4 regions of the Lysinibacillus sp. UGB7 genome follow, and region 1 is predicted to be linked to each of the others. Evidence: riboswitches for the same ligand, from Rfam matches in the RefSeq annotation. Region 1 holds a riboswitch; each other region holds the start of a gene.

Region 1 (8,068 bases):
TTACATTCACACCTTTTTCAGTCGCTGTTAATACACCCTCCATCATTTGTACAGCATAGTTAGAATCTACGTGAATATTTTGTACAATGGACGTAATCGTTTGCGTTGAATGCACTGTTTGTTCTGCGAGTTTGCGTACCTCGTTAGCAACGATTGCAAAGCCCTTGCCATGCTCTCCCGCTCTAGCAGCTTCAATGGAGGCATTCAGTGCTAGCAGGTTCGTTTGTGCCGTGATTTTCTCTATCACTTCCACCATATGATCAATGGTTGCCGCCCGCTCAACAAGGGTAAAAATGGCTGTATTCGATTTTTCCACTGCATGTTTAATAGCCTGTATTTGTGCTAAATTCGCTTGGACTATTTCCGTTCCGCTTTCTGCATCTCGCGCGGTCTCATGGGCAAAACTCTCCACAAGTTGTATTTTCTCTAAAATGACCTGTACACCATTTAGCACCTCTTCCAGAGAGGCTGTATTGGAGGCTAATTTTAAAGTTGAGGCACTTGTAGCATCAGAAATCGTTTGCACATCCTTTGCAATTTTGAGCGTAGTTGTTGAAGATTGTTCCGACGATAACTGCAACATCTCTGTCATTCCTTCAACCTCTTGTGCACTCTGTGTTACCGTATGAAGTAATTGCTTCACCTCAGTAGCCATCTGATTGTAGGACAACACAACTTCCCCGAGCTCATCATGTGCCACATAGCTTGCATTTGCCGTGAAATCCCCCTGCTCAGCACGTTTTAATAATGACTTTAACTGACGCGTTGGCACATTAACCGCCTTTGTAGCTATAAAACCGATGAAAATTACTAAAAGCACTACGAATAGGCATACGCCGCCGAGTAACCAATAACCAAATTTCATATCTTTTTGGTAGGCTTGCTGCTGTTCCTCTGCTCTCTGCACTAAATAACTTTGTGTTTCTTCTAATAGTGTATGGCTTTCTTGGCTAACTGACAAAAATGTCTGCTCATAAAATTGTTCCCGTTCATCGCTATCTAACTGCTGATAGTTTTCGATCATTTCCACTTGCTGTGCTAGTAATGCTTTATACTTTTTCACTTGGTGATTCATCTTTTTATCGATATCTATATTCTCCAATTGACCTATAGGCTGTTCAATTTTTTTAAAGATTGCAGCCAACTCTTGATTAGTACCATTAGAACTAACTAAAAAATCTAATTGTCTCTGTGCCTCCTCTAAGCCGTTCAACCATCCAATAGGTACAAGTCCCTGCGAATAACTTTCACTCGCATGCCATGACATTTTTCGCAAGTAATCTACACTAAATACTCCTAGAAGCACATTTGATAGTACACAAACAATCATTAGAACCAGTAGTTTATCCTTTACCTTAATGTAACGAAAAAATTGCATCATCTTTGGCTCCTTCTCCAACTCTTACCAATAATCATAGTATGAAGATATAAAGCCAGTGTTATGTTTTTGTAAAAATTACTCGAAGAATTTTGCTATCTTCTTAACAAGCAACCTTCCACACATTTCCAGCGTTTTGTATGTATATACACATTTTTACACAGAAGGGGGTGTTTGCATGATGCAACTTAAGAAATTGGATGGGAGTTTAGTTGTTAGTCTATTGTTGCTCGGTGTAATTAGTTGTCTCTTTGTACATTCTGGAAGTGTAGTATTCGAACAATACACAAGTTCTTTCATTATAAAACAAAGTATCTTTTACCTTATCGGTTTTTCAATGATGATTGGTGTGGCTACACTTGATGTTGAACAATTAAAGAAAATCGGTTGGCCATTTTACGGATTAATGGTTTTGTTGACAGTTGGGTTAATTGTGGCACCAGAGAGTATTGCACGTACAGTGAATGAAGCTAAGTCTTGGTATCAGATTCCACTTTTAGGTTCTCTGCAGCCATCAGAATTTTTGAAATTTGCTTTTTTAATAGTTGTCGGTAAGGTCATTGTGGCTCATCAGGAAAAGTATGTACGTCCTTCTTATTTAACAGATTTAGGTCTACTACTTAAAATTGCACTTATTGTTATTCCACCGACACTTGTTGTTTATAAGCAACCAGATACAGGCATGGTTATGTTATATATGGCGATGATTTTACCGATGATTTTCTTTTCTGGCATACAAACAAAATTACTGGTAGCCTTTACGACTATCCCATTGGTCATTGTCAGTACCGTAGTTATTCTTTATGTAAAATTTAATGATTTTTTTACAGAAAAACTACTAGGAAAATTATCTGGACATCAGGTATCTCGTATTTATGGTTGGCTGCAACCTTATGAATATCCCGACTCCTCTTTTCAAGTACGACAAGGATTTTTGGCAATTGGATCAGGAGAAACTACTGGGAAGGGGTACTTAAACAACAATGTCTACGTTCCAGAAAAGCATACGGATTTCATTTTTTCTGCTATTGCTGAGGAATTAGGCTTTGCAGGTGGTGCCTTTGTAATCGCATTGTTATTTTTTGTAATTTATCGTATTGTACTTATCACCGTCCAAGCCAGAGATCCATTTATGACATTAATGGGGGCTGGTATTTCCAGTTTATTAGCATTCCAAATTACACAAAATATTGGTATGACACTCGGACTTTTGCCAGTAACAGGTGTAACACTGCCATTTTTAAGTTATGGAGGTAGCTCTCTTCTATCAAACTTTATGTTAATGGGCATTGTAATGGTGATACATAAATCCTATAACGGTTACATGTTTACTTATAGGAAATAGGAGGAAAATATGGACAGTACTTTAAAAAAGCGCATTTTATTATTACTACTATTAACTGGAGTAGTTTTGCTTATACTGATACTTCGTCTAGCCTTTCTTATGCTGTAATTACCTGTACATTTCCCCTATTAAAAGAAAAAGCTGCCCTTAAACCGTTTTTTGGCTTTAAGAGGCAGCTTTCTATGGTGAACCTTCTTTAATTTCATTTCATGACAACGCCACTATATAATCCAGGTCTACGGTCATCATAAACAGGAATTCTACCTCGTACTTCATCGACGATTGAGAAGTCTACATCAATAACAGCCACTTCTTCGTCCTCTGCACCAACCCACAGTACCTCTCCCCACGGCTGAATAATCATGGATTGTCCATTGAAGTTTTCTACCTTTTTCGCTATACGATTGACCGCAATGACGAAGCATTGATTTTCGATGGCACGTGCTTGTAATAGCGTTTTCCAGTGATCGATGCGTGGCGTTGGCCATTGTGCTGGTACAAATAAGACCTTCGCGCCATCTAATGCATGGGCACGTAACCATTCTGGGAAGCGGATATCATAACAAATTACACCTGCTGCCTCAATATCACCAAGTGCGAAGCGATTCATTTCGTCTCCTGCTTCTAAATATAAATGCTCGTCCATTAAGCGGAATAGATGAGCCTTGTTATATTCTCCGACCTGCACCCCATTGTTATCGAACGTATACATTGTGTTGTAAAACTTATCGCCCTTCTTCGTTGATACTGAGCCTCCAACAATATGTACACCTAGCTCTTTCGCTAAATTTTGTAAAAATAATTTTGTACGCTCGCCATCGACGTCCGCAAGCTCTGGTAATTTTTCAAGCGCATAACCTGTATTCCACATCTCTGGTAGTACAATCATCTCTGCACCAAGGCTTGCGACCTCACGAATCTTTTCCTCTGCTCGAGCAAAATTTTCTTCTACTTTGCCAAAACCTACGTTTAATTGAATACAACCGATTTTCATTTTTCATTCCCCCTCTAGACAATATGTAAAAAAAGTAATACTATTTGCAACATATCTACAATAATTATTATATTCTGAAAAAGGTGAAAGTACATGGAATTCTCTAAAAAACTACAGCAACTGCCAACTCAATTTTTCGCGGCACTTGTGCACAAAGTCAACTCGGCCCTTGCAGAAGGACGAGATGTTATTAATCTTGGACAAGGCAATCCCGATCAGCCTACACCTCCACATATTATCGAAGCCTTACAACAAGCAGCTGAAAACCCGCAACATCATAAATACTCTCCATTTCGTGGTATAGCAGAATTGCGTCAAGCTGCAGCTGATTTTTACAAACGTGAATACAATGTCGACATTGATGCTCAAACAGAGGTGGTCATTCTCGGAGGTACAAAAATCGGCCTTGTTGAACTACCACTGGCTGTTTTAAATCCTAGCGACTATATGCTGTTACCTGATCCAGGCTATCCTGATTACTTATCAGGCGTTGTACTAGGTGATGTTAATTTTGATGTCATGCCGCTTTTTGCGGAAAACGACTTCTTGCCTGATTATAATGCTTTGTCAGACGAAGTAAAAGCCCGTGCCAAGTTACTTTACTTAAACTATCCGAATAATCCCACTGGTGGTACAGCGACACTTGAGTTTTTTGAAGAAACAGTTCGTTTTGCAAAAGAGCACAATATTATCGTATCACATGATTTTGCTTATGGCGCAATTGGCTTTGATGGCAATAAGCCTATCAGCTTCCTGCAAGCTGAGGGCGCAAAAGATGTCGGCATTGAAATGTATACGTTATCTAAGACGTTTAATATGGCCGGCTGGCGTATTGGTTTTGCCGTTGGAAACCCCAAAATTATTGAAGCGATTAATGTTATTCAGGATCATCTATTTTGTAGCCAATTCCCTGCCGTTCAACAGGCAGCCGCTATAGCCCTTACTTCCTCACAGGATTGTACGATAGAGCTAAGAGCAACCTATGAGCGGCGTCGAAACGTTCTCGTTGAAGAAGCCCAACGAATTGGCTGGCAGGTAACAGCACCAAAAGGTTCATTCTTTGCATGGCTTCCTGTTCCATTCGGTTATACAAGTGAGCAATTTGCCGATTTGTTACTCGATAAAGCAGATATTGCGGTCGCTGCAGGAAATGGCTTTGGTGACTATGGTGAAGGCTTTGTCCGTGTTGGCTTACTTGTTAGTGAGGAACGCTTACGTGAAGCCATTATGAGAATTGAGAAATTAAAGTTATTTCATTAGACGACGAACTGTCCAATCAACGTGTTTATACTGATTGGACAGTTTTTCTTATTTATTTATTTATTTGTCGAGGACTCTTTAATCCTTCTTCTAGCGGATAAAATTGAACATGTCCTGTCTCTTCATCCAAACGTCTAAAATGCTGTACGCCCTGCACCTCTGCTAAAACAACATCTGCGGTAATAACTGGACTGCCACCTTTAATCAAATGGCCGCCAGACACACACCCCCATTGATCACTCATCGATCCATGAAAATGCGTTTCATAGATGCCGTCACGCTTACAGACAACGCCAGAACCTTGTATAAATTCAAGCGGCCCTTCCTTTTCAATTATTTCACTAAAGCGTACGTTAATTTTAGCTGTTTCATCTGGTACTAAATAAACAAAGCTACTTTTTAGAAAACTACCGATACAGCTAACAATTGTTGCTGATTCAATTCCATTCTCTTCACATACAGCCTCAATTCCCTCAACAATATCTGTCCCCATTAAAATGCGTGCACTAATAACTCTACCAAATGACCCTACTCCATAATTAACCCTTACAGACATAAAAAAACCTCTTTCCCTGAATAATTATATTCACATATCACTGAGGAGACTTCACGCCCAGCACCATCGTCTTCACAGCAATTTCTATCCTCCAAAAACCTCATTGATTATAATTTAATTTTATAAAATATTAAAAATATTCATTGACTTAATATAACCTATAAATTATATTAGTTCTATCGGATTTACAAAAATACTATAAATCTCTTATCAAGAGTAGCTGAGGGACTGGCCCTATGAAGCTCGGCAACCCCCCTTTTAGGGAAGGTGCTAAATCCTGCAAACGATATCCGTTTGAAAGATAAGAGAGGACATCTTTTCATGAGCCTCTCTTAAGTTTGTAAGAGAGTTTTTTTTATTTTCAAAAACCGATAAAACAATTTTGGAGGTAATTTTTCATGAAAAAGAAAAGCAAATTTTTAGTAGGTTTAGCAAGTCTCACATTAGCAGTGGCATTAGTCGGCTGCGGTAGTAAGGAAGACAGCAAAGGTAATGGCGAGGCTATTAATGAAAATAAAATCGTAGTTGGCGTAACATCTGGCCCACACGAACAAATTGCTGAGGTTGCTGCGAAAGTAGCAAAAGAAAATGGCTTAGAGGTTGAACTAAAATCTTTCTCTGATTACGTTTTACCGAATACTGCATTATCACAAGGTGATTTAGATGCCAACAGCTATCAACATGAACCGTTTCTAGATACTTTTAACAAAGACCATGATACAGATTTAGTGCCTGTTGGAAAAACAATTTTAAATCCAATGGGTGTATACTCTGAAAAATATAAATCATTAGATGAAATTCCTGACGGTGCAACATTTGGTTTGCCAAATGATCCGACAAACGGTGCCCGTGCCTTATTTGTTCTGCAAGAAGCAGGCTATATTAAATTAAAAGAAGGCACTGGCCTGACAGCATCCATTCACGATGTGGAAGAAAACAAAAAGAACTTCAAATTCATTGAATTAGAAGCTGCACAAATTCCAAAGCAATTAAGTGAAGTAGATGTAGCGGCTATTAATACGAACTTCGCACTTGAAGCTGGCATTAATCCTAAAGCAGATTCCATTCTTTTAGAATCTACTGACTCTCCATATGTAAACTACATTGTTGTGCGTGCTGAAAACAAAGAAGACCCAACGATTAAAAAATTCATAGATGCTTATCAATCTGACGAAGTACGTAAATTTATTGAGGAAGAATTCGATGGTTCTGTAATTCCAAGCTGGTAATACAACACGACAAAAGTTACCGTCTAAACGGTAACTTTTTCCTTTAGGAAGGAGAAGTAACATATGATTCAACTACAAAATATATCAAAAGAATTCAAAACAAAAACAGGTACTGTCAAAGCAGTCGATGGCATTAATCTTCATGTGAAAAAAGGTGAAATTCATGGGGTTATTGGCTACAGTGGTGCCGGAAAAAGTACACTTATTCGATGCGTGAATTTGTTAGAACGTCCAACAGCAGGCAAAGTCTTCATTAATAACGTAGATATTACAACCCTGTCATTAAATGATCTTCGCCAAACACGCCAAAAGATCGGCATGATTTTCCAACATTTTAATCTCTTAAAAACGGCAACGGTCTATAACAACATTGCCGTACCGTTAAAGCTACTTGGCTATAACGATACGGCAGTGAAAAATCGTGTGGCCAAGTACGCTGAAATTGTTGGTCTGACAGAGAAATTAGATAGCTATCCAAGTCAATTATCAGGTGGTCAAAAACAACGTGTTGCGATTGCTCGTGCACTTGCACAAGAGCCAGAAATTTTACTAAGTGATGAAGCAACAAGTGCACTCGATCCCGAAACAACGGAAGCCATTTTAGAGCTATTGCTAAAAATTAATCGTGAGCTTGGCATTACGATTTTGCTAATTACGCATGAAATGAATGTTATACAAAAAATTTGCGATGATGTATCGGTTCTTGAAGCTGGTAAAGTCGTAGAATTTGGGAACGCTATTGAGCTATTTGCTAGACCCCAACATCCAACGACTCGAAAATTTTTAAATACTATTTCACAACGGAATTTATCCCCTACGTTAATCGAACAGTTAAATGTTTCAGGTAGTGTCATTCGTTTAACTTTTCTAGGCGAAAGTACAGGGAAACCTTTACTAGCCGAAGTAAGCAAAATTTACGATGTACAGCCTAACATTTTAACAGCCAATATTATTGAATTAAAAAATGGCATTGTCGGTAATATTGTCGTTCATTTACATGGTGAAGTACATATCGTACAAAAAGCACTTACGTTTTTTACAGAAAACGGCGTAGCCATTGAGGATTTGGGAGGCGAACTACATGGATAGCATTCAAAACTTTTTTACAAATTGGTCTGACATTATTGGAAAATCTATGATTGAAACCTTCCAAATGGTTGGTATTTCCCTATTCTTCTCGATCTTAATCGGTATTCCTTTAGGGCTTTTAATTGTTTTAACTCGCCCTGGACAATCCTTTGAAAATAAATTTTTGTATCAACTTGTCAATTTACTCATTAATATCGTTCGCTCTGTACCATTTATC
Region 2 (8,068 bases), on a different contig from region 1:
ATTCGAGCTGTGTATGTTTTTACTGTATCGCTGCTTGAATAGGGAAGTTCGCCGGTTGTAACTCCGATTCCGTCGCTAGTCTGATACGGTTTCATATAACTTTTTCCTGGGCTTGCTTTTTAAGAAAGCGTGAAAGGTGCATATGTTCAAATTGTGCGACAAAATTACCGATTAAAATAAAGCTACCACCAATCAGTAGTTTGACTGTCAATCCCTCGCTTAAGAACATCATTGCAAACATGGCAGCAAAGATTGGCTCTAAGGAGAAAATGAGACCTGTATGTGTAGCAGAAGTGTACTGTTGTGCAACAGTTTGACCTACGAAACAGAAGGCACTACAGATGATACCGAGCCCGATAATGGCCATCCATGAAGCAGCTGTTTTTGGCAGTGTTGGCGCTTCCAATAGTAGTGTTAAAACGAGCGCATATAAACCCGCAAATCCAAGCTGGTAGATTCCGTATGAAATCGATTCTACGCTACGTGTAAACTTGCTGTTTAAAAGTAAATAAATAGAATAACCTAACGCTGCAATCGCCACTAAAATATCACCTTTTTGGAATGAAAACGAACCTTGGGCAGTTAAAACTGTGATGCCAATCATCGTACAAACAATCGCAAAACTAACAGCTCTAGATGGCAATTTTTTGTCGATAAAGCTACTGATAATAGGTACTAAGACAACTGTTAAGCTTAAAATAAATCCAGCGTTTGATACGGAAGTCGTTTGTAATCCAAATAAACTAAGTGCGAACACAAGGAGTAAGATAAAGCCTTGGATAGCTGCGTATTTTAATGTTTTGAAATCGACCTTTATTATGCGTTTATAAAAGATAATTCCTGCTGCTAAAAATGCGATGATACAGCGTAATGCCACCACATTATAAACAGCCAATGTTTCAAGTCCCATTACCATAAACGTATAAGACAATCCCCAAAACATTGTAACGATTATCATCAATAAATTTGCTTTTCCTTGATTACTCATTATGCTCACCTACAATCTGTGTACTAAAACAGTTTTATACTAAAATTTACTATATATCTTGTGTTGTGATTAGTAAAACGAATGTTTATAATGATTAATATTAAAATAATTCATGTATGTCGAGGGAAATGCAAATGAGTTTAGTTAAATATGAGATTTTAAATAAAGTAGCAGAACATGAAAGCTTTACAAAGGCAGCTGATGCACTAGGCTTAACCCAATCAGCCGTAAGCCACGCTATATCTAGCCTAGAGAAGGAATTTGGCTTTGCACTGATTCACCGAAGTCGCGCAGGTTTGACCTTAACGAGTGAGGGACAATCCATGTTGCGTGCTATGCGCCATGTACTGGACGCAGAAGAATTATTACAGCAGGAAGCAGCGCATATTCTCGGTGTTACGCGTGGGAAAGTGCGTATAGGTGTGATATCAAGTATCTCTTCCAACTGGATGCCGGAAATCGTTCGTATTATGGACAATCAATTTCCTGGTATTCAAGTGGAACTTCGTGAAGGGGATTACTATGAAATAGAACAATGGCTACTAAGCGGAGAGGTAGACGTTGGATTTTTAAACGGACAAAAATCTGAGCAATATCAATTTATCGAGCTACAACAAGACCCTCTTTTGTGTATTGTCTCCGATAAAAGTCCACTCTATGAAAGAACTGAAATTGATATTGTGGAACTTGAGGATATGCCATTTATCATGACGTCATACCGTGGTACAAATGATGTCAAGGTGATTTTGGAGCAGTATCATGTGAAGCCGAATATTCGCTTTGAATTGTCGGAAGAAGTCGGTATATTTTCGATGATTTCGCATCATTTAGGCATTAGTATTTTACCGCGATTAGTCATTAATCGTTTACCATCTTCATTAAAAGCCATTCCATTGAAGCAAGGTGGCTATCGTACCATTGGCCTTGCCATGAAGCGCCATGCTTCACCAGTGACCAAGAAATTTGCGGAAATTCTAAGCATTTGGTTAAACGAACAAAATAACAAATAGGTTATTTTGTCTTTTTACGTTAAAATAGGACATGTATATTTATCTTTATTCAATAGGCATCCAACCCGCCTACTGAATGAAGATAAAGCCTCTGGCGGAAGCCACTGCTGTTGAATGGAGACCATGTAGGGGATTAGCTGTTGTCGCGCTCATGCGACAATTTATCTGCCCTATGTGATGCGACAGGTGTATGGCTAACTATCCGCATTGGTAAAACCGTCTTATCCTATGGTTTTACCGAAATGACCGACATCCTATTGGCCTTTGTGCAGGTCTAAGCCCAATTCAATATGCGGATAAATTGTTGATCTGTGACAACGAAGCGTCAGTGTTAGATGTATGTTGTACTGAAAGCATCGCGATAGGGACCATTACGCCGAGGCGTAATCGAATAAGAAAAGGTGAGTGTATGGGGACAATACAAGGGAAAACCGTACTCATTACAAGTGGGGGAACACTTGAGAAATGGGATCGTGTACGAGGGCATACGAATTTGTCGAAAGGAAGCATGGGGTGCTATTTGGCTGAAGCAGCACTTGCCGCTGGGGCCGATGTATTGTATATGCACGGCTATTTCGCGCAACTTCCGACAAATCACGATAAAATGCGTACAGTACAATTTGAAGGAATTGAAGATTTAGGGAATAAGGTGCGCCATGCTGTCCAAGAGCAAAAAGTGGATATCGTAATTATGGCAGCAGCTGGTTCCGATTGGGTGATTGACAAGGTGTATGATCAATCAGGTAACTTAATGGAGGAAGCGGGAAAAATGCCTTCTGATGAGCCGCCAATTATCCACTTTAAAAAAGCGCCAAAAATACTTGGGCAAATAAAGGACTGGCAACCCGATGTTACCCTTGTAGGCTTTAAACTAGAAGCAACAAATGATGTAGATTTCTTACTGGCACGTGCACGTTTACGTATGGATTCGGCACATGCACAGTTTATGGTAGCGAATAGCTCGCAGTCCTTATACGGTGGAGACGAACCACACTGGATTGTACCAGTCGAAGGACAACCAATAAAAGTGATAGGCAAAGAAGAAACTGCAAAAGCATTAATGCAATGCTTACAAAAAATTTAAATCCATATCATCGAAGTGTAGTTTTGTCGTCCGTGAAAGAATCTCTAGCAGCGCTGTCATTTTTCTAAGGTAATGCCCTCAAAAAAACCTGTGCAGATTGAAAGTGAGTCTGTACAGGTTTTTTGCGTTCATATAGATTTTTAGGGAAAATCTAAATAGTACTTGATTTACAACATAATTTACCATATTATTTACTTACCGGTAGGTAAATAAAACTTTCTGGAGGAATAATATGCGTAATCGCGAAGAAACATGTAAAAAAATTATAGAAACAGCATACGTTATGTTTTCGGAAAAAGGATTTGATAAAACGAGTTTGTCCATGATTGCGTCAGAGGTCGGCATATCTAAACCTGCAATCTACTATTACTTTAAATCCAAGGATGAATTAATCGAGTATTTATTTGATGAAATATGCAAAGAGATAGCGTTAGGCAACACTTTTGACTATAGTAATATGACAAAAACAAATCTCAAGCACAAGTTGTTGGAAATCGGCTACCAATCAATTGACGAGCAAGAGTCGGATGTGCATTTTAATAAAATTTTTAATCAATACGTGTTGTTAGCTTCACGGGATGAGAAATATATGGCGAGGCTGCTGGATATTCAAACTGGTTATTTAAAGAGCTATCACGATTTATTTAGCTATGCTGTACAAATTGAAGCGATAAGCGATACAAACCTTGAAACTAAAGCTCATATGCTGGCGATGGTTATCGATAATATTGGGAATTTCATGCTAACTGGCAGCAAATTAGATTATAAAGGCATTTGGAAAGAAGCTGTAGAAAGTGTATTGAGAGAGCAACCGCTATGACGAAGGTGCATGCTAGTCAACGTATTGAAGGACTTGATTTTGCTCGAGCCTTAGCGATGTTTGGTATGTTGGTTGTAAATTTTGGTGTCATTACGGGCGCAGAGGGGAATGGCCCTACTTGGTTGATAGGGGTTCAAAGCCTCTTCCAAGGACGTGCATCTGCCATATTTGTCATATTGGCTGGGATAGGAATCGCGTTGATGACAGCCAAGGCAAGAGCTACAGAATCCCCTTCCCTTATACAACAAAATAGAAAAACACTATGGAAAAGATCGCTTTTCCTGTTTGTGTTAGGTATGGTTTTGTATGCTGTAGGCTGGTCAGGGGATATTTTACATTATTATGGTGTATACATGCTGATTGCCTCATTTTTTATCGTGTCCTCAAACAAAACAATCTTGTTGTTAACAAGTGTGCTGTTAGTTACGGCACAAACGTTTCAAGTAATCTTTAATTATATGGCAGGGTGGAATCCACAACAGTTTTTATTGGAATATCTTGATTTTTGGACTTTAGAAGGGTTTTTGAGAAACTTGTTTTTTAACGGCTATCACCCTGTATTGCCATGGATTTGTTTCTTTTTCATAGGGCTAGTTTTAGGACGTTTCGATTTAACGAAAGATACCATAAGAAAAAAATTGCTGATTGCTGGCCTTGCTATAACGGTAGTAACAGAAGTCATGTCAAAAGTATTGATGAATGTAACAACTAAGTCCGTTCTGGATGCGGATAGCGCATGGTTTCTCTTTGAAACAGGGCCAATCCCACCGAATGTCTTTTACATTGTTTCCAATACTGCAACGGCACTTATTGTCATTGTTGTTTCCATTTATATCGCCGAAAAATTTGCTGAAAATGGACTGATACGTGCCATTATCCATACAGGTCAACTGACATTGACCCATTATGTAAGCCACGTCTTTATAGGGATTGGCATTTTAATAGTGTTAAACCGACTTGAGCATCAAACGATAGCGTTTTCCCTACTATTCTCGTGTCTTTTTTTCGTCGGCAGTATGCTATTCTCTGTACTATGGAGACGAAAATATAATAGAGGCCCCATGGAGATAATAATGAGAAAAGTAACAAAGTAGAGGAGCAAGAATTCGCTAAACAAAAATAAATAAGCTGCCTTACATAAGATAAAGGGCAGTAAGAACCTTCCAATAAACGTTTACGTCTTGTTATAAAAAGGGGTGGGATAATGGGTTTTTGGTATTTCTTACTATTATTTTTAGGGCTATTTTTAGTCATTAAAGGGCTCTTTATGAAAAAGCCATCATTGTTTGTTAACAAAATTAGTTTCGTATTAGTAGGGCTGTTCTGTATGTCATTATCATTTTTTATGTTCTCAGCAGGAAGTGCCGAAATAATGGCGAAATTGTTGAATATGAATTAAAGAGGGGGACGATTCTTACTTAATTGCCACTCGAATACACTGAGTAAATTATCTTATGAAGATCTAAAAATCAATTAATAAAAAAGGACACATATGGTGTCTTCAGATTGTAGACAAACTCAAAAAAATGAGTTTGTTTACAGTCTTTTTTCTTTTAAATATAGAAGCACTAAATGAATCCGTTGATTTCCGCAACGGCGGACGCTTTTCGCGGGCATGGCTTCAGTCTCCTCGTCGCTACGCTCCTGCGGGGCCTTTTCGCTCATGCTATTCCCGCAGAAGTCACCGCCTGCGCTCCAATCAACTAATGTACGTCTATAAATGATTGATGTCATAGCTAGGATGAAGAAAAATAGTAATATGAACACGATCAATTAGAAATGCTGGCAATTGACCAAATGGTGCCTGAAGATCATTTAGTACGCAAATTGGAAGCTTCTTAAATCATTTGTCTAACTTTTTTGGGTCAGATCAGATCTCGGAAATACTTTATGTTTACAGTCTTTTTTCTTTTCAAATAGAAGCATCTATATGAATCCATTGATTTCCGCTACGGCGGACGCTTTTCGCGGGCATGGCTGCAATCTCCTTGCGGGGCCTTTTCGCTCATGCTATTCCCGCAGAAGTCACCGCCTGCGCTCCAATCAACTAATGTACGTCTATAAATGATTGATGTCATAGCTAGGAAGAAGAAAAATTGTAATAATGAACACGATCAATTAGAAATGCTGGCAATTGACCAAATGGTGCCTGAAGATCATTTAGTACGCAAATTGGAAGCCGCTCTTGATTTTAATTTTATCTATTCATTCTATTCTAAATGTACTTATCGTAAAGGATGACGGAATCGGTCAGGTAGGTAATGAAGAGTGTGACCCTAATAATCATGAAGGATGGGCTTATATCAAAGTATTTCTATTAAATGGAAAAATGTCAATTGCAAAATGCACTCCTACTGGCTTATGTATTATTATTTTTATTCCCATGAAAGGGGAGGAATCCTAACAATATTTTATTAATAGATGACCACGCTCTGTATATGCCTCCAAAGAAAAAAACATCCGTTCGCTTATTTTGATTATAAGCAAACGGATTTTTTTACAAAATGAACCATTTTACTCAATTCCTTAGTATTCAACTAAGTTTTGTAATATTTATATTGACAATAGGTTTTCAGAATTATAGAATTATTTCCAAGAAACGTAATACTCTTATCAAGAGAGGTGGAGGGACTTGGCCCAGTGAAGCCTCGGCAACCGACTATATCGGTGCCAAATCCAGCAGAGATTTCTGAGAGATAAGGGGGTCCATCGAATCATCCTGATGCGTTGACCTCTTTTGTACAAAAAAGTATATAAAAGAAGGGGTGTATCTAATGTCTCAAACAGCAAAGACTGCTGACATGAAGTTACAAGCAATTGCCAAGGCCATTGAAAATCTACAATTTGGCGAAGTGCATATTACCATTCAAGATGGTGTCATTGTGCAAATTAATCGACTTGAAAAGCAACGATTTCCACAGAAAAATAAAGAATAATCGCAGCTGACTAGGAAACTGGAGGCCACATCATAGGCAAGGATCATTTCCTTCGCCTATATGTGGACTTTTTTATCCCGCAATAACGGTCAGTAAGACGCCCATCTTGAGTGGAAAGAAGGAATCAAGTCAACTGACCGATTTTGCCTGACCGGCACAACTAACAATCAGCAGTATGAAGAAATTGCTACGGATGGAAGTTTTACTTTAATTGGCGGCACTTAATAAGGGGCGAGTAAGTTGAAAATAAGATATGTTATGAATATAGGTGTGCTGAGTAGTATTTCTATTGTATTAATGCTATTTAATTTTCCACTACCACCGTTTCCGAACTTCCTACAGGTAGATTTTAGTGATGTGCCTGCCTTATTAGCGGCTATAATGATGGGACCCGTAGCGGGCATTTTAGTGGAGCTATTAAAAAATATGCTGGATTGGCTATTGTCTGGAAGCATCACAGGTGTACCGGTGGGGCATATAGCCAACTTCGCAACAGGTGTGTTATTTATTATCCCTGTTTATTTTTTCTATACAAAAATACAGCGTGTGAAGGGACTTATTATTGGTTTGCTAGCGGGTACTGTTACGATGGCAGTTGGTATGAGCTTACTGAATTATGTACTCTTCTTACCGATGTACACATTGTTTTTAGGGATGGAACCTGTGAAGGGTGCCTCCTTAAAGGATATGATTGTTTTAGGGATTTTACCATTCAATCTTGTTAAAGGTGTCATGGTGATGAGTGTGACATTGTTAGTATTCCGGAATATTCGTGCTTGGCTGAACCAACAACGCTTGAAATATAATCGTGCTTCATAAACAAGAGAAATATAATTGAAAATGGGTCGCCCTCGCCACATGGCAGCCCTTATTTTATTTGATTCCGCAATAACGATCAGTGCAAAGATGAGACCGAGTTAACTCGTAAAAACCCGATTAGTTCAACTACTAATCAGTGGGAAAGAAGCAACATCCCACTGAATGAAGTTTCACTTTATATCGACAAGGTTAGTTTCTGTTAGAGCTTCGAATAGCTTTTGAGAATCTTCGGTGTTCAAATGCACGTATTGCTGTTCTCCTTGCACGACTTCAATTGTATCTTTACTCGGACTGATCCAAACAGAGTATGGAATGGCCTTGGCATGAATATCTGGATTGACAAACTGAAAAATGAATTGGTAATCAGCCTCTCTGGCCATATCTACTTTCATCTGTTTCCATTCAGCATTA
Region 3 (8,068 bases), 120 kb from region 1:
ATAAATACATGTAGCGTAACAATCACTTCTGTTTCGATTTAATTAGCCTAATTTGCAAAAAAAGCTCATTCCCTATAGCAGTAGAGAATGAGCCGATTTTATATAAGGGAGAATTAGCTTACTTTTGTTAACAACAAATATCGGTAATGAGCTAAAGCTACTTGCACAAGAATCTCTTCTTCTTGTGTAAAGTTTGGTATTGGATATGTACGCTCAACTAATTGAAATGTACCATATCTTAAGTAATACTCTGTTGCTGGTAGTGAAATATGATTTGTACCATACGCTTGATAGCTCTCGAAAACCTCTCGCACCGCATAGCTTCCTTCTTTCGTGTGCACCGTTTCCTTAAAAGCAGTATGGCCAAAAGTTTGATGCCATTTTTTTTCGACGATCGACAGTAAGCTTTGAATAGAGATGTTGTTGACAAACTCATGACACTCATTTAACTCGTAAATAAAATAAGACGCGACGTTTTGTGCACTATAAACATTTCCCATTTCAAACACTCCTTTTTCGATCCGTTTTTTTAGGAAAGAGTATAGTAGCTGGCTATGCTACTACACTCTTATCCCGCTATATATTCAAAAGTGGGGGAGCACTTATGAAAACAATGTTAATCGTAATAAATTTCATCGACCACATCAACTATCTGTTAATAGGATGTGTACTATTTTTACAGAGCCTTTGATTCTAAAAGCCCTATCAATGAACATCTATCGAATGAGATAAGATGTGATTGTATATATATTCACTGTCGTTCTTGGTTGGTAGCCCTCGAACCTTTAACTTAATCCCTAGTATATAGCATGACTTTAACGATGTCAATAATACTTATAAAATTACTAGGTATTACTTGTTTGAAATTTCAGATTAGTTACCGAATGAGGTGCACGCTTTATGTAGTAACGTTTACGCATTGCCAAATGAGGCTTTTCACATGAGAAAATACGTAAACGTTACAACACGCAAGCATCAATATCTGAATCATATTTTGTAAAGAATTATGCTTCTACCTCTTGTTGAGCTGCAGTTACTTGTGCAATAGCTTGTTCTAAATCAGCAATAATATCCTCTATTGCTTCCAAGCCAATAGATAAGCGAATAAGCGACTCAGATACCCCAGTCTGGATTAATTCTTCAGCAGATAACTGTTGGTGTGTAGTAGATGCTGGATGAATAATTAATGATTTTGCATCCCCTACGTTCGCTACGTGTGAGAATAATTTGACACTATCAATTAGTTTGCGCCCTGCTTCACGTCCACCTTTAATGCCAAATGTAAGCACGGAACCGAAGCCATTTTTCAAGTATTTCTTCGCTAAATCATGGGTAGCGAAATCTTCTAAACCATTGTAATTTACATACTCCACGGATGGGTGGTTACGTAAATATTCAGCTACAGCTAATGCATTTTCGTTGTGTTTAGGAATACGCAAATGAAGCGTTTCTAAACCTTGTAAAAAGTTAAATGCAGCATCAGCGCTTAAGGTTGGTCCGAAGTCGCGCAGTAATTGCACGCGCAGTTTTGTGGCAAATGCAGCCGCTGCTGTATCGATACCGTAACGTATACCATGGTAGGAGGCATCTGGCTCTGTAAAGCCAGGGAATCTTCCTTGTGTCCAGTCAAACTTCCCTGCATCTACAACAACTCCACCTAAAGTTGTGCCGTGACCACCAATCCACTTTGTTGCTGAGTGGACGACAATATCTGCACCAAAATCAATTGGTGTAGAGCCATACGGAGAAGCAAATGTGCTATCGATAATGAGAGGTAAGCCATTTTCATGTGCGATGTTAGCAACTGTTTCAACATCTAATACTTTTAAGCTTGGGTTGCCGTATCCTTCAGCAAATATGGCTTTTGTTTTTTCGTTAATAGCTGAACGGAAATTTTCTGGGTTTGTTTCATCTACAAAAATAGTTTTAATACCGTAGTTTGGTAATGTATTTGCTAGTAAGTTATATGTGCCTCCGTATAAAGAACTTGCTGCAACGATTTCATCGCCTGCACCCGCAACATTTAAAATCGAAAATGCGATAGCCGCTGCACCAGATGAAAATGCTACTGCTGCTGTCCCACCTTCTAATAAAGCAACGCGTTTTTCAAAAACGTCGACAGTTGGGTTTGTAATACGTGTATAAATATTGCCCGCTTCTTCTAGAGCGAAAAGACGTTGCGCATGAGCAGTGTCTTTAAATACGAAAGCTGTTGAACGGTACACTGGGACTGTACGAGAGCCTGTGACTGGGTCTGGCTCTTGGCCTCCGTGTAGTAGTAATGTCTCTGGTTTAAAATTAGTCATTTTTGTTCCTCCTAAAATGGTTATTTTTTTACGATGGTACCGGAGATGAGGAGGATTTTCTGTAGAAAACAAAAACCCTCTTCAGTTAAGAAGAGGGTTGCGGTTGCAAGTTTTCCTCCCCTTATCTGCCAGATCCAAGTAAGAATCTGTAGGAATTAGCACCTTAGCAAGTAGGTTACTCACTGGTTGCCGGGCATCATAGGGCCTATCCCTCCGCCGCTCTTGATAAGAGTATGTGATTCAATTTCCATCGTTGTTACACAGTATAAACATAGAGTTTTTTTCTGTCAACACTAAAATTTCATTTTTTCTGAAACTTCTGTCTGTTCCTTTGCGTAATATGAACACATACACTACATTAAAATATATTTTTTGAGAGGAGTATTTTTATGGTAAAAGCCTTGATAATTTTTCTTATTGTTGGCTATCTCATTGGCTGTCTTCACGGCTCAAAAGTAGCGCAATTTTTATCGGGGGTAGATTTAAAAAAAGCTGGGCATGGCAATGCAGGTGCCTCCAACGCAACACTTTCGCTCGGTTGGAAATACGGTTTATTAGTAGCGCTTATCGATATTGGTAAAGGCGTTGCCGCCATTATTGGGGTGCATCTATATTTAGCTGACGCTTCGCATTTAACTGACGTACAAATTTGGCTCTTAACCTATACAATTGCAGCGGGTGTTATATTAGGTCATAATTTCCCATTCCATATGGGCTTCAACGGGGGAAAAGGGACTGCTTCGATTATAGGGATTTTACTTGCCGTCGACTGGAAAATTGGGCTATTTGCACTCATACTATTTGTCATTTTATCATTTGCTACTAACTATTTAATCGTTGGCGTACTAGAATTTTATATTGTATTTTGTACAGCGACTTATTTATGGATTCCAGGAATAGGGCCAACAATAATTGCACTTGTACTCTTTGGCATAGCACTTGTCTTACATATTGAAAATATTAAACGACTGATACAAGGTACCGAACCTAAAGTAACCGCTGCCTTTAATAAAAAATAACCCTATCACATTGGGTATTATTGTATTTTTTGTGACCGTCTATTTTCTCGTTATCACGTATTACCGCTACAAACAGAGCGTTTTTTACATTCATTTACTTTTTACAATAAATAGACAAAATTACTTTCTTAAAAAATACATTTAACTAACCGATGTTATGAGAAACTAAGGTCATATTTATCTTTAGAAAGGATGTATTAGTATGTCTACTCTCGAAAAAGCAGCACCTAAACGCAATTTAAAGCCATTTTGGATAGGCCTAGCATTTGCCGCACTAATTATTATTACCTTTTTACCAAATAGTGGCGACTTACCCGTGGCAGGTCAACGTGCTTTAGCGATTTTAGCTTTCGCAGTCATCCTTTGGGTAACTGAAGCCGTATCGTATCCTGTCAGTTCCGCCATGATAATTGCGCTTGTGACAGTGATGCTGGGACTGGCCCCTTCAATGGAAGATCCCACAATAGATTTAGGTACTTCCAATGCATTAAAAATGGCATTAAGCGGATTTAGTAACTCTGCGGTTGCACTAGTAGCCGCCGCTCTGTTCTTAGCCGCAGCCATGCAAATCACTAATTTACACAAACGGCTTGCTTTATGGATTTTATCGCTAGTTGGAACAAAAACGAAGGCAATTGTATTCGGTGCTATTTTAGTATCGATCGTACTTGCATTCTTCGTACCCTCTGCTACAGCACGTGCTGGTGCAGTCGTACCAATACTGCTTGGCATGGTAGCAGCATTTGGCTTACCACGAGATAGTCGCCTGGCCGCTTTACTCGTTATTACATCTGTCCAAGCAGTTTCTATTTGGAATATCGGCATTAAAACAGCCGCAGCCCAAAATATGGTTGCCTTGAACTTTATCAAAGAACAGTTCGGTGTAGATATTTCTTGGGGTGCTTGGTTACTTTACGCAGCACCATTCTCCATCATTATGTCGGTGGCTCTATTCTTCATTATGATTACTTTAATTAAACCTGAGACAAGCAATATTGCAGGCGGTAAAGATGTAATTAAAAAACAACTTGCAGATTTGGGTCCATTAAAGGCACCTGAGATTCGGTTAATCATAACATCGATAGTACTTTTATTTTTCTGGGCAACAGAAGACAAACTTCACCCATTCGATACTACAACGGTCACAATTATTGCAATTGCGATCCTGTTAATGCCAAAAATCGGCGTTTATACATGGAAAGAAGTTGAGCCGCATATTCCTTGGGGGACAATAATCGTCTTCGCAGTAGGAATTATGTTGGGGACAGTGCTGCTGAATACAAAAGGTGCAACATGGTTATCAGATACTGTATTCGGTTCACTAGGTCTTGATTCTATGCCAATTTTAGCAACAATCGCGATTGTTACGCTTTTCAATATCCTTATTCATCTCGGCTTTGCAAGTGCTACAAGTCTAGCTTCCGCATTGATTCCTGTATTTATTGTGTTAGCTTCAACGTTAACTGCAAATGTCGATCAAGTCGGTTTCGTGTTAGTCCAACAATTTGTGATTAGCTTTGGTTTCTTATTACCGATTAGCGCACCCCAAAACATGCTTGCCTACGGTACAGGTGCCTTTACAACGAAAGATTTCTTAAAATCAGGCATTCCATTAACAATTATTGGGTACCTCTTGGTACTTTTATTCACAGCGACCTACTGGAAATGGATTGGCTTATTATAATCAAAAGAAAAGCCTTGAGAGACAATTTTGTCTTCCTCAAGGCTTATTTCATTTCTTTTTTATTTTGCAAAGGATGGATCTTTCATTGTGCCGTTCTTCGCCAAATTCACGTGCCAAGATAATGCTTTTTCTAAATCATGTGGTGTTTGGTGACCACCTGTTGCTTCATTTGCTGCATTAAAGTACGCCCATAATTGTTCACGATATTCAGGGTGTGCACAATGATCAATAATGCGACCAACGCGCTCTTTTGGTGCTAGACCACGTAAATCTGCTACACCTTGTTCTGTGACGATAACATCTACATCGTGCTCCGTATGATCCACATGCGACACCATTGGCACGATACTTGAAATTTTACCGCCCTTAGCGTACGACTTCGTTACAAAAATACCTAGACGTGCATTCCGTGCAAAATCACCTGAACCGCCAATACCATTCATCATCTTTGTACCAGATACATGTGTAGAATTTACATTACCGTAAATATCCAATTCTAGTGCCGTGTTAACAGATATTAAGCCGAGTCGACGAATAATTTCAGGTTGATTTGAAATTTCCTGCGGCCGTAATACTAATTTGTCAGCATATTTTTCAAAATTACCATATACACGGTTTCCTACTTCTTCAGACAGGGTAATAGAAGTAGCAGATGCAAAACTTACTTTACCTGCATCAATTAAATTAAATACTGCATCCTGTAGTACTTCCGAATATACTTCTAAGTTTTCAAATTCTGAATCTTTGAATCCTAATAATACAGCATTTGCTATTGAACCGACTCCTGATTGTAATGGACGTAAGCTCGTCGTTAAACGACCTGCTTTAATTTCCTCGCGGAGGAAATTCAGTAGATGGTTAGCCATAATATCTGTTTCTTCATCGGCCGGGACAATTGTTGATGGTGCATCTAGGATGTCTGAAATCACAATACCTTTTACTTTATCTAAATCTAGTGGAATACCAATAGTACCAAGGCGATCCGATGCATTTTGCAGAGGAATTGGTGCACGCTTACCTTGAGGACCTGGCACGTAAATATCGTGGATACCTTCTAATGCATCAAGTTGCGCTACGTTTAACTCAATGATTACTTGGTCAGCCTCTTGTACAAAAATTGGAGAGTTACCAACTGAAGTTGTCGGAATGAGTAAGCCGTCTTCTGTAATAGCAGCCGCTTCGATAATGGCAAAATCGATTGGTCCAATGATGCCTTGGCGTACGAGTTCAGCATTGTGTGACAAATGTGCGTCAACATACGCGATGTCACCACTGTTAATTTTGTTACGAATACCAGAATCTGCTTGGTAAGGTCCTCGTTTGCGAATAGCGCCGGCTTCTGCTAGGTATTGGTCAACTTCTGGTCCAAGTGATGCACCTGTGTATACATCTACCTTGAAGCTCTCTGTTTTAACTTTCTCTACAAGTGCAAGCGGTACCACTTTTACGTCACCAGCACGTGTAAATCCACTCATACCAAGTACCATGCCATCCTTAATCCAAGAGGCTGCTTGTTGTGCTGTTACAACTTTACTTCGTAGCTGTTCATTACGAAGTTTTTTCGCTAACTTTTCTTCCATTCTTTATTCCTCCCATTCGTATTTACTCCAACTAGATTATTTACCCCATTTTTTTGGATTACCCCACCAATTTAACAAGGAATAAACAAAATAATCAGTCGCATACATAATTTTACACTATTCAGAATTTTTAAGCTATATCTAACAAATTATTTTACTTTGCGAGATACTTTAGTCAAAATACAAATTATTTAAAAATATTTTCAACTAGATATTAACCAATTGTTTATATGGAAATTATTCGATTTTACCAGAAAAGCGTGATATGCTTTTGATATATATACAAGGGAAAAAGGAGAAATTATGATGGTTAAACAATTATTACGTAATCATTCTTCCGTTCGCATTTACGACGGGAATCCTATATCAAAAGAAATTGTTGAAGATTTAATTGCCACAGCTCAAATGGCTGCAACATCTCATTTTGTACAAGCATATAGTGTTGTTTGGGTAACAGATGAGGAGAAAAGGGAAAAATTAGGTTTACTATCTGGGAATCCACGCCAATACGAAACATCCGGCGGTGCCTTTGTCTTTTGCGTAGATTTTAAACGACTACAAATGGCTGGTAAATTAGAAGGTGTTGATATTGTGGCCGATACAGCAGAGAACGTACTGGTTGGAGTAGCGGATGTATCATTATTTGCGCAAAATTTCGTAATTGCAGCTGAATCGATGGGATATGGTATTTGTTATATTGGTGGTGTGCGTAATAAGCCGGAGGAAATTAGCGATCTATTTAATCTACCAGATTTCGTATTCCCACTGTTTGGCTTAACGATTGGTGTTCCTGTTCGCCGCAATGAAGTAAAACCTCGTTTACCAGTAGCAGCAGTACTGCATGAAAATGAATATAATTCACAGAAATATGAAGAACTCTTACCAGCTTATAACGAGTCACTGGCAGCGTACTATACTAGTCGATCTTCAAATAGAAAAATCGACAATTGGACAAAACAGATGGCTGATTTTTTAATTGAACAGCGTCGTCCTTTCATTAATGATTTCCTTGCAAAGAAAGGTTTTAATTGGAAATAACTTCATGTAGGTAAGGTTACTATTGTATGATACTAGCCTTACCTTTTTTCTATTATAAAAAAAGCACTGTCATCAGTAGTACATTGGTCTTGATAGATATGTTTAATTATGGTACAGATTAAACGAAAAGACTCTTTCCTTTTCCAACAATTCCATTAATATAAGTAGAGGAGCTCTATATCGAAAGGAGTTTTGTTCAAATGTCCTATGTCAATAAAGATCTTGCTCGTACCTTAGAACAACAGCATAAGAGAAGTGTAAAAGGTTTATTTTTAAAAATTCAAGACTTAAATAATGAGTATACGCTATTAAGAAAACGACTTGAACATCATATTGACGTGTCTATTTATAAAGATGCCGTTGATTACGTCAATCAATTCGTTTCACATACGTCTATTCTAAATTTAAAATTCATTACGAATACTCAAAATCTTGAAGTCG
Region 4 (8,068 bases), on a different contig from region 1:
GCATTAAAATTCATTTACTGCATTTATTAAAGGGTACGCCGATGGTGAAACAATATGAAAAAGGAATGCTAGAATTTTTAGATCAGGATGTTTATACGAAGCTAGTAGCAGATCAGTTAGAACTTTTGCCACCAAACATGGTGATACATCGCATAACAGGTGATGGACCGATTGATTTAATGATTGGACCAATGTGGAGTGTTAATAAATGGGAAGTATTAAATGGCATTGATGCAGAGCTAGAGAGACGTGGAAGCTGGCAAGGAAAGTTTTTTAAGGCTGAGGTTACAAAATGAAGCTACAACGTGTTTTACAATATGCCCAGCAGCTATTAACAGAAGCTATTGAAGATGGTGATACTGTTGTGGACGCAACTGCTGGTAACGGACATGATACTTTATTTTTAGCGCAACTCGTAGGTGATGACGGACAAGTATTTGCCTTTGATGTGCAAAAAAGCGCTGTCGATGCAACACTCCATCGGCTTCTAGACAATGCGTTAGAACACCGCGCCCTTGTTTTACACACTGGACATGAACACGTAGCAAAACATGTTCAAAAACCAGTTGCCGCCGCTATTTTTAATCTTGGCTATTTACCTGGCAGTGATCACGACATCATTACAAAACCTAATACAACAATCTTAGCGCTTACAGATTTACTTCAACTACTTAAAATTGGCGGTCTTATCGTCCTTGTCGTTTACCATGGTCATCCTGGTGGCAAGGAAGAACGCAATGCCGTTATAGATTACGTCAGTCATTTACCGCAAAAATATGTACATGTGTTAAAATACGAATTTCTAAACCAACAAAATGATCCACCCTTTATCATTGCAATAGAAAAAATGAAAGAGCTACCTGCCGAATAAAAAATGAGGCTGGGACAAAACAACTCACCTCAAAAATGAAAAACCTCGAAAATTTTACGATTAGTAAAATCTTCGAGGCTTTGTTTTTTTAGTCTACTTCGTAGTCATTTTTCTCCGCTACGGCGACGCTTTAAGCGGGAGTCGCCGCCTTCGCTCCGAACAACTATTGAAACACTTCTATTTCAATTAAATCTATTCATAATTTTAGGCATAAAAAAAGGACTTCTTCTGATAAAATTTAGTACCCCTACAAAAATTAACACAGAAAGAAGTGTCCTTATGTTTAAAGATTATAACATGAATCAACTCTTTTTACCGTTAGATCTTGACGTGGAGCCGGTTTTCGGATTCTTGAAGGCTAATTTAGGTTTCACTCGATTTTCTGTCCGTGGAAAATCGAAAGCTGAGAACGAAATCGGCCTTGCATTAATGGCCGTAAATTTAAGAAAATATGCGGTACGAGGATAATCCTCCACTACATATTGTCAAAATCAAACACAAAAATCGAGATTGCTTCATGCAATCTCGATTTTTTACGTGAACTGAAACTATTTATGTCCCAGCCTCGTTTTTTATTATTTATTTTTACGTTTTTCATTGTAGTCTATCCAGAAATCTGCACCTTTTATACCTAGTTTACGAGGATCGAAGACAGGGTCTTTTCCTTCTTTTTTCTGTTTCTCATAATCTTTTAATGCGACAATAGCAGGTTTCATAATGATTAAAATGGCAATAACGTTAACCCACACCATTAAACCTAAACCAACATCCCCCATAGCCCACGCAAGATCGGATGTACGAACAGTACCATAGAAAGCTGCTACTAAAATCGCAAGTTTAGCTAACCAAATAAAAATCTTTTCAGTTTTCCCCTTGAATAAGTAGGCCACATTTGTTTCTGCAATATAGTAATAAGCCATAATTGTCGTAAATGCAAAGAAGAATAAAGCAATCGCTACGAACGGTGCTCCAAAACCTGGTAGTGAGGATTCAACCGCGTATTGTGTATATGCAGCACCTTCTTTAATACTTTTCGCAAACGTCATTTGTTCTTCTCCAGATAGACCATTTTGATTGAATTCACCAATATGAATATACGGATCAGTACCTTCAGCAGCCTTTTCATCTTGTACATTATACATACCAGTAAATAAAATCATAAATGCAGTAGCCGAACAAATTAGTAATGTATCAATGTACACAGAAGCCGCTTGCACGATACCTTGTTTAGCAGGGTGTGAAACTTCTGCTGCAGCTGCTGGATGCGCTCCAGTTCCCTGACCAGCTTCATTTGAATAAATACCACGTTTAACGCCCCAAGCAATAGCTGAGCCAATAATTCCACCAAAGACTTCCTGAGCACCAAAAGCACTTGAGAAAATTAATGCAAATACAGTAGGCACTTCTGAAATATTCATAACAATAATGATGATGGCCATAATAATATAAGCTAACGCCATAAATGGTACTATTACTTGCGCAGCATTTGCAATCGATTTAACACCACCGATAATAATTGCACCTAATAACACTACGATAATAAGTCCAGTCATCCATGTTTCTATGCCAAATGCGTTTTCAACAGCACCAGCAATCGCATTTGATTGCACACCTGGCATTAATATTAACATTGCGATTAATGCAGCAATCGCAAAAATAATGGCAAACCATTTTTGGCCCATTCCTTTTTCAATATAAAAGGCTGGCCCTCCACGATATTCCGTTTCTTTCTCTTCTTTATAAATCTGAGCCAATGTCGACTCAACATATGCAGTGGCAGCACCGATGAAAGCAATTGCCCACATCCAAAATACTGCTCCAGGTCCCCCCATCCCGATTGCCGTAGCAGTACCGGCAATATTACCTGTACCTACACGACCTGATAATGCAATTGACATTGCCTGGAAAGATGATATCCCTTTATCAGACTTTTCTCCTTTAAACATTAAGACAAACATATCTTTAATGTGACGAACTTGTAGGAACCGCGTAATAATTGAGAAAAATAGTCCGATTAACAAAATACCATAAATAAACCATGGTCCCCATAGAATATCATTGAGTTTTCCAACAATTGCTTCCATTAAATCCCCCCAAATTTTGAATGTCCTTTCATTTAGACATTATAGTATTACACTTTTCAGAAAATTACAACATTATATTCAAGTAACTATAGTCTAAAGAACCATTACTCTTTTTAGAGGGAACTCATCTATTCAATTATATAACCAATCCTACGAAGAGCATTATTAACAAAATCGCGTATATAGACAAATATCTCTTCACGTTCTACCTCGTGAAATAAATTATGATAGCATTTGTCCCATTCTTTAAATTGAAATTCGGTGAATTCCTGCTGATGTAACCAGTTACGCGTCTGTCTCGTTTCAGTAATGCCATCCTTTTCTCCAGTCATAATAAGCATGGGCATATTCGGAAATTCCGCCTTAGACATCATGACCAAATTACGCATCATTTGTTGTAGCTCACGATACCATTTAACCGATACGACTGATTTAAACGGAAAATCATCTTTCATCTCATTTCTACCTTCAACATTACGGGTCAATTTATCAAATGTAATATCATGTGTCATTTTGACATTTGCCGTTAAAGCACTTAGACTTGTTAAAGCATTTGGCAGTTTTCCAGGCAATAGCTTCAAATTCAGCCATGGTGAAGTTAAAATAATGCCTGCGCATTCGTATTTTCTTTTGTACATTGTATGTAATACTAATGTCGCACCTAATCCATGCCCTATTAAAAATACTGGTAAATTATATGAAAAAGCATTTTCAATTACATTTCTTGTATATTTATTATATTCTTTAAAGTCTTCATCATGGACTCGTGATTGCTTTGATTTTGTTCCATGATTTGGTAAATCCCCCATGACTACGTGGAAGCCTTCCATTCTAAGTTTTTCAATAAGCCATGCATACCAGCGATGATTTTCATAAGCACCATGAAGAATAGCAATCACAGCTTTCGCATGTCCATCAGCTTCCCATTTCCACATTCACATAGTCCTCCTAAAAAATAGTTACACAATGATTATAACTAAGTATTTTGCACATTTTAATTTTATATTTCCAATAAGTTGCGTATTTGATACGATAATATTACATCAAAGAAAGAAAAGAGGCGATTTCTATGATCTATCCATTTAAAGATAAAACACCAATAATCGATCCATCTGTTTTTATTGCCGACTATGCGACCATTACGGGCGACGTTACAATAGGTGCTGAAACGACAATTTGGTTTAATACTGTTATTCGAGGTGATGTATCTCCTACAATTATTGGTAAACGTGTAAGTATTCAAGACCTTTGTTGCTTACATCAAAGTCCAAAATATCCTTTGATTATCGAAGATGAAGTAACAGTTGGGCACCAAGTCACTTTACATAGCTGTACGATTCGAAAAAACGCCTTGATTGGGATGGGCTCAATTATTTTAGATGGAGCAGAAATCGGAGAGGGTGCTTTTATTGGTGCAGGTAGTCTTGTACCTCCAGGTAAAGTCATTCCTCCTAATAGCTTAGCATTAGGACGTCCGGCAAAAGTTGTACGTGAATTAAACGCCGAAGATATAGAAGATATGGAACGCATCGTGCGAGAATACGCAGAAAAAGGACAGTATTACAAATCCTTGCAAAAATGACTTCTAATGAAAAAGAAAGGGTCTAAGAATATTCTTAGTCCCCTTTCATGTAACGAAAGTGTATCTTTATGAAAACATAACTAGGCATTTTTGAAAAGCGACTTATAGACTAGCTTTTTCTTTTAATGCGTCAGCCTTATCTGTGTTTTCCCAAGGCACGTTTAAATCTGTTCGACCAAAGTGACCGTAGGCTGCTGTTTGTTTGTAAATTGGGCGACGTAAGTCAAGCATTTTAATGATACCAGCTGGACGTAAATCAAATAACTCACGTACCCATTTAACGATTTCGCTTTCTTTTACTTTCCCCGTACCGAACGTGTCCACTGCGATGGATACTGGCTGTGCTACACCAATAGCATAGGCAAGCTGTACTTCAACACGCTCTGCTAAGCCGGCTGCAACAATATTTTTTGCAACGTAACGTGCAGCATATGCTGCTGAACGGTCCACTTTTGTAGCGTCTTTACCAGAAAATGCGCCACCACCATGTCGCGCGTAGCCACCGTATGTATCAACGATGATTTTACGACCAGTAAGACCTGCATCACCTTTTGGTCCACCAATTACGAAGCGTCCTGTTGGGTTGATAAAATATTTTGTATTGGCATCTAGTAATTCACTTGGAACCACTGGCGCAATTACTAATGCTTTTAAATCAGCTTGAATTTGTTCAAGTGTCGCTTCTTCATCATGCTGCGTTGAAATAACAATGGTATCTACACGAACTGGAACATTATTTTCATCATATTCAATCGTCACTTGTGTTTTACCATCAGGACGTAAATATGCTAGTTCACCTGATTTACGAACTTCTGTTAAACGACGAGACAATTTATGCGCTAAACTAATAGGTAATGGCATAAGTTCAGGCGTTTCGTTACATGCGTAACCAAACATTAAGCCTTGGTCACCTGCTCCAATCGCTTCGATGTCTGCATCTGTCATAGAACCTTCACGTGCTTCTAATGCTTGGTCAACACCTAACGCTATATCAGGTGACTGCTCACCAATTGCTACTAGAACAGCTAAGTTTTCAGCATCAAAACCATATTTCCCACGTGTATAGCCGATCTCAGCGACTGTATCGCGGACAATACCTTTAATATCTACATAAGTAGAAGTAGTAATTTCTCCTGCTACTAGTACTAAGCCTGTTGTTACAGTTGTTTCACACGCTACACGTGCATTTGGATCTTCTGCTAAAATGGCATCTAAAATGGCATCCGAAATTTGATCACAAATTTTATCTGGATGTCCTTCTGTTACACTCTCTGATGTAAACAGTCGACGGTTTGTCATTTGGTTTTCCTCCTATTACTCTTACAAATAGTATTTGCGAAATTAATACGGTACTCATTACCCATGTCAAGTTCGCTCCTAAAGGATTGAACTCCAAGCCGTTGCTGCTTTTAACACGAGGATTTCGAAAGATCCGTCATTATAATAAGGAAAGAAGTGCACATACTTACCTTTACATTCATTTTTATCAATAAAAAAATCCTTTTCTCACGTGTACTTTACATGAGGAAAGGAATAATGACTTCGTAACCTTTCACTCTTATCGTTCAAGGGCTGTCCCCTTGCATCAGGTTGGCACCAACGCATGTCGTGAAATCGTTCATGCAGGTTGCCGGGTTTCACAGGGCCTGACCCTCCACCAGCTCGGGATAAGAGTATCCGTTCAATTTCTCATCTTACGTAAAAGGTCAACCGTTGTCAATCGTTTTATGTCGTTTTATTGAAAAGTAATAAAATCGCAAAAATAATTTCTGAATTAGTATAGATTATTTAAGCGAATGTGTTATACTATTTTTGAAATTAAGAAAAACTCCCTCAAACACAAGGGAATACTATAAAAAAGGATGGTATTTAATCGATGAATTCAGTAGAAATTTCAAACGAACTGAAGGAATTATTAAGCGGCGGGAACATTAACGTTCAACTTTCAGTACCACAATTAGTTGAAAAAGCTACATCTCGTGGTGAAGCAATGTTAACAGTAGATGGCGCAGTGCGTGCGGAAACTGGTAAATACACTGGTCGTTCACCTAAAGATAAATATATGGTAGAAGAAGCAGATACACAAGATAAAATTGATTGGGGAAAAGTAAACCAACCCATTTCGTCTGAAGTATTTGACAACTTATATGTAAAAGTAATCAAGTATTTAAAAGAACGTGACGAATTATTCGTATTCAAAGGATTTGCTGGTGCTGACAAAGACTCTCAACTAGGCATCCAAGTAATTAATGAATACGCTTGGCACAATCTTTTCGGTCATCAATTATTTATCCGTCCAACAAAAGAAGAATTAGCTTCTCATGTTGCTGACTTCACAGTTATTTCAGCTCCTAACTTCAAAGCAGATCCTGCAGTCGATGGTACAGCTTCTGAAACTTTCATCATAGTCTCTCTAGAAAAGAAAATCATCCTTATCGGTGGTACTGAGTATGCTGGTGAAATGAAAAAATCTATTTTCGGTATTATGAACTACTTATTACCAGAACAAGGTATCCTGTCAATGCACTGTTCAGCAAACGTTGGTGAAGCTGGCGATGTAGCATTATTCTTTGGCTTATCTGGCACTGGTAAAACAACATTATCAGCTGATGCTGACCGCAAATTAATCGGTGACGATGAACATGGTTGGTCTGATAACGGCGTATTCAACATCGAAGGCGGTTGCTATGCAAAAACAATCAACCTTTCTGCTGAAAAAGAGCCAGAAATCTACAATGCAATTCGCTTCGGCTCCGTTTTAGAAAACGTAGCAGTTGATCCTGAGACTCGCGTATGTAATTATGATGACGGTTCTTTAACAGAAAATACTCGTGTTGCTTATCCAATCCAATACATCGAAAATATTGTTGATCCGTCTGTTGCAGGTCATCCAAAAACAATCGTCTTCTTAACAGCTGATGCATTTGGAGTATTACCTCCAATCAGTAAATTAACAAAAGAACAAGCAATGTATCACTTCCTAAGCGGTTTCACTTCAAAACTTGCTGGTACAGAACGTGGTGTAACAGAGCCAGAACCAGTATTCTCTACATGTTTTGGGTCTCCATTCCTACCACTTCCAGCAACTGTTTACGCTGAAATGCTAGGTCAAAAAATCGATGAGCACGGTGCACAAGTATTCTTAGTAAATACTGGTTGGACTGGTGGCGAATACGGTACTGGTAGTCGTATGAAGCTTTCTTACACTCGTACAATGGTACGTGCTGCAATCGATGGAAAATTAAACAACGTAGAAACAATTCAAGACGCTGTATTCGGCTTACACATTCCAACAGCTGTTGAAGGTGTACCAACAGAAGTGCTTAACCCACGTGATGCTTGGGCTGATAAAGCGGCTTATGATAAAAAAGCTACTGAACTTGCCGGTCTATTCAATGACAACTTCAAGAAATTTTCAAACGTATCTGAAGCCATCACAAAACTTGGTGGCCCATTAAAATAAGCTAAACGCCAAAAGGTTTCGGAAATGCTGGTCATTCCCGAAACCTTTTGATATTTTCTGTGATTTTC

What was found. A riboswitch is a leader RNA that binds a small molecule or an ion and turns the genes downstream of it on or off. The one in region 1 is predicted to bind S-adenosylmethionine.
Region 2: linked by a shared signal. The riboswitch ahead of ACOMCU_RS13220 (YezD family protein) and the one ahead of ACOMCU_RS07020 (MetQ/NlpA family ABC transporter substrate-binding protein) in region 1 are both predicted to bind S-adenosylmethionine.
Region 3: linked by a shared signal. The riboswitch ahead of ACOMCU_RS06610 (O-acetylhomoserine aminocarboxypropyltransferase/cysteine synthase family protein) and the one ahead of ACOMCU_RS07020 (MetQ/NlpA family ABC transporter substrate-binding protein) in region 1 are both predicted to bind S-adenosylmethionine.
Region 4: linked by a shared signal. The riboswitch ahead of metK (methionine adenosyltransferase) and the one ahead of ACOMCU_RS07020 (MetQ/NlpA family ABC transporter substrate-binding protein) in region 1 are both predicted to bind S-adenosylmethionine.

What each region holds. Positions count from the first base shown of each region.
Region 1 is NZ_JBMGUV010000005.1:165,608-173,675, reverse strand. Features, by position in the region: gene ACOMCU_RS07045 (methyl-accepting chemotaxis protein) at 1-1,381, opposite strand, end outside; gene ACOMCU_RS07040 (FtsW/RodA/SpoVE family cell cycle protein) at 1,557-2,723, shown strand; gene ACOMCU_RS07035 (carbon-nitrogen family hydrolase) at 2,926-3,717, opposite strand; gene ACOMCU_RS07030 (pyridoxal phosphate-dependent aminotransferase) at 3,811-4,977, shown strand; gene ACOMCU_RS07025 (PPC domain-containing DNA-binding protein) at 5,030-5,533, opposite strand; SAM riboswitch class I at 5,738-5,841, shown strand; gene ACOMCU_RS07020 (MetQ/NlpA family ABC transporter substrate-binding protein) at 5,932-6,762, shown strand; gene ACOMCU_RS07015 (methionine ABC transporter ATP-binding protein) at 6,826-7,851, shown strand; gene ACOMCU_RS07010 (methionine ABC transporter permease) at 7,844-8,068, shown strand, end outside.
Region 2 is NZ_JBMGUV010000013.1:12,423-20,490, reverse strand. Features, by position in the region: gene ACOMCU_RS13255 (DMT family transporter) at 92-988, opposite strand; gene ACOMCU_RS13250 (LysR family transcriptional regulator) at 1,123-1,998, shown strand; gene ACOMCU_RS13245 (phosphopantothenoylcysteine decarboxylase) at 2,408-3,082, shown strand; gene ACOMCU_RS13240 (TetR/AcrR family transcriptional regulator) at 3,315-3,902, shown strand; gene ACOMCU_RS13235 (DUF418 domain-containing protein) at 3,908-4,996, shown strand; gene ACOMCU_RS13230 (hypothetical protein) at 5,107-5,301, shown strand; gene ACOMCU_RS13225 (hypothetical protein) at 6,088-6,306, shown strand; SAM riboswitch class I at 6,510-6,605, shown strand; gene ACOMCU_RS13220 (YezD family protein) at 6,677-6,838, shown strand; gene ACOMCU_RS13215 (ECF transporter S component) at 7,079-7,657, shown strand; gene ACOMCU_RS13210 (hypothetical protein) at 7,828-8,068, opposite strand, start outside.
Region 3 is NZ_JBMGUV010000005.1:50,489-58,556, reverse strand. Features, by position in the region: gene ACOMCU_RS06615 (hypothetical protein) at 114-500, opposite strand; gene ACOMCU_RS06610 (O-acetylhomoserine aminocarboxypropyltransferase/cysteine synthase family protein) at 1,005-2,306, opposite strand; SAM riboswitch class I at 2,425-2,538, opposite strand; gene ACOMCU_RS06605 (glycerol-3-phosphate acyltransferase) at 2,696-3,325, shown strand; gene ACOMCU_RS06600 (DASS family sodium-coupled anion symporter) at 3,528-5,009, shown strand; gene ACOMCU_RS06595 (succinate CoA transferase) at 5,069-6,589, opposite strand; gene chrR (class II chromate reductase ChrR) at 6,896-7,627, shown strand; gene ACOMCU_RS06585 (hypothetical protein) at 7,828-8,068, shown strand, end outside.
Region 4 is NZ_JBMGUV010000021.1:50,556-58,623, forward strand. Features, by position in the region: gene ACOMCU_RS18070 (TIGR01212 family radical SAM protein) at 1-296, shown strand, start outside; gene ACOMCU_RS18075 (class I SAM-dependent methyltransferase) at 293-871, shown strand; partial or broken gene ACOMCU_RS18080 (transposase) at 1,196-1,339, shown strand; gene ACOMCU_RS18085 (alanine/glycine:cation symporter family protein) at 1,447-2,955, opposite strand; gene ACOMCU_RS18090 (alpha/beta hydrolase) at 3,084-3,890, opposite strand; gene ACOMCU_RS18095 (gamma carbonic anhydrase family protein) at 4,025-4,537, shown strand; gene metK (methionine adenosyltransferase) at 4,640-5,836, opposite strand; SAM riboswitch class I at 6,093-6,211, opposite strand; gene pckA (phosphoenolpyruvate carboxykinase (ATP)) at 6,414-8,000, shown strand.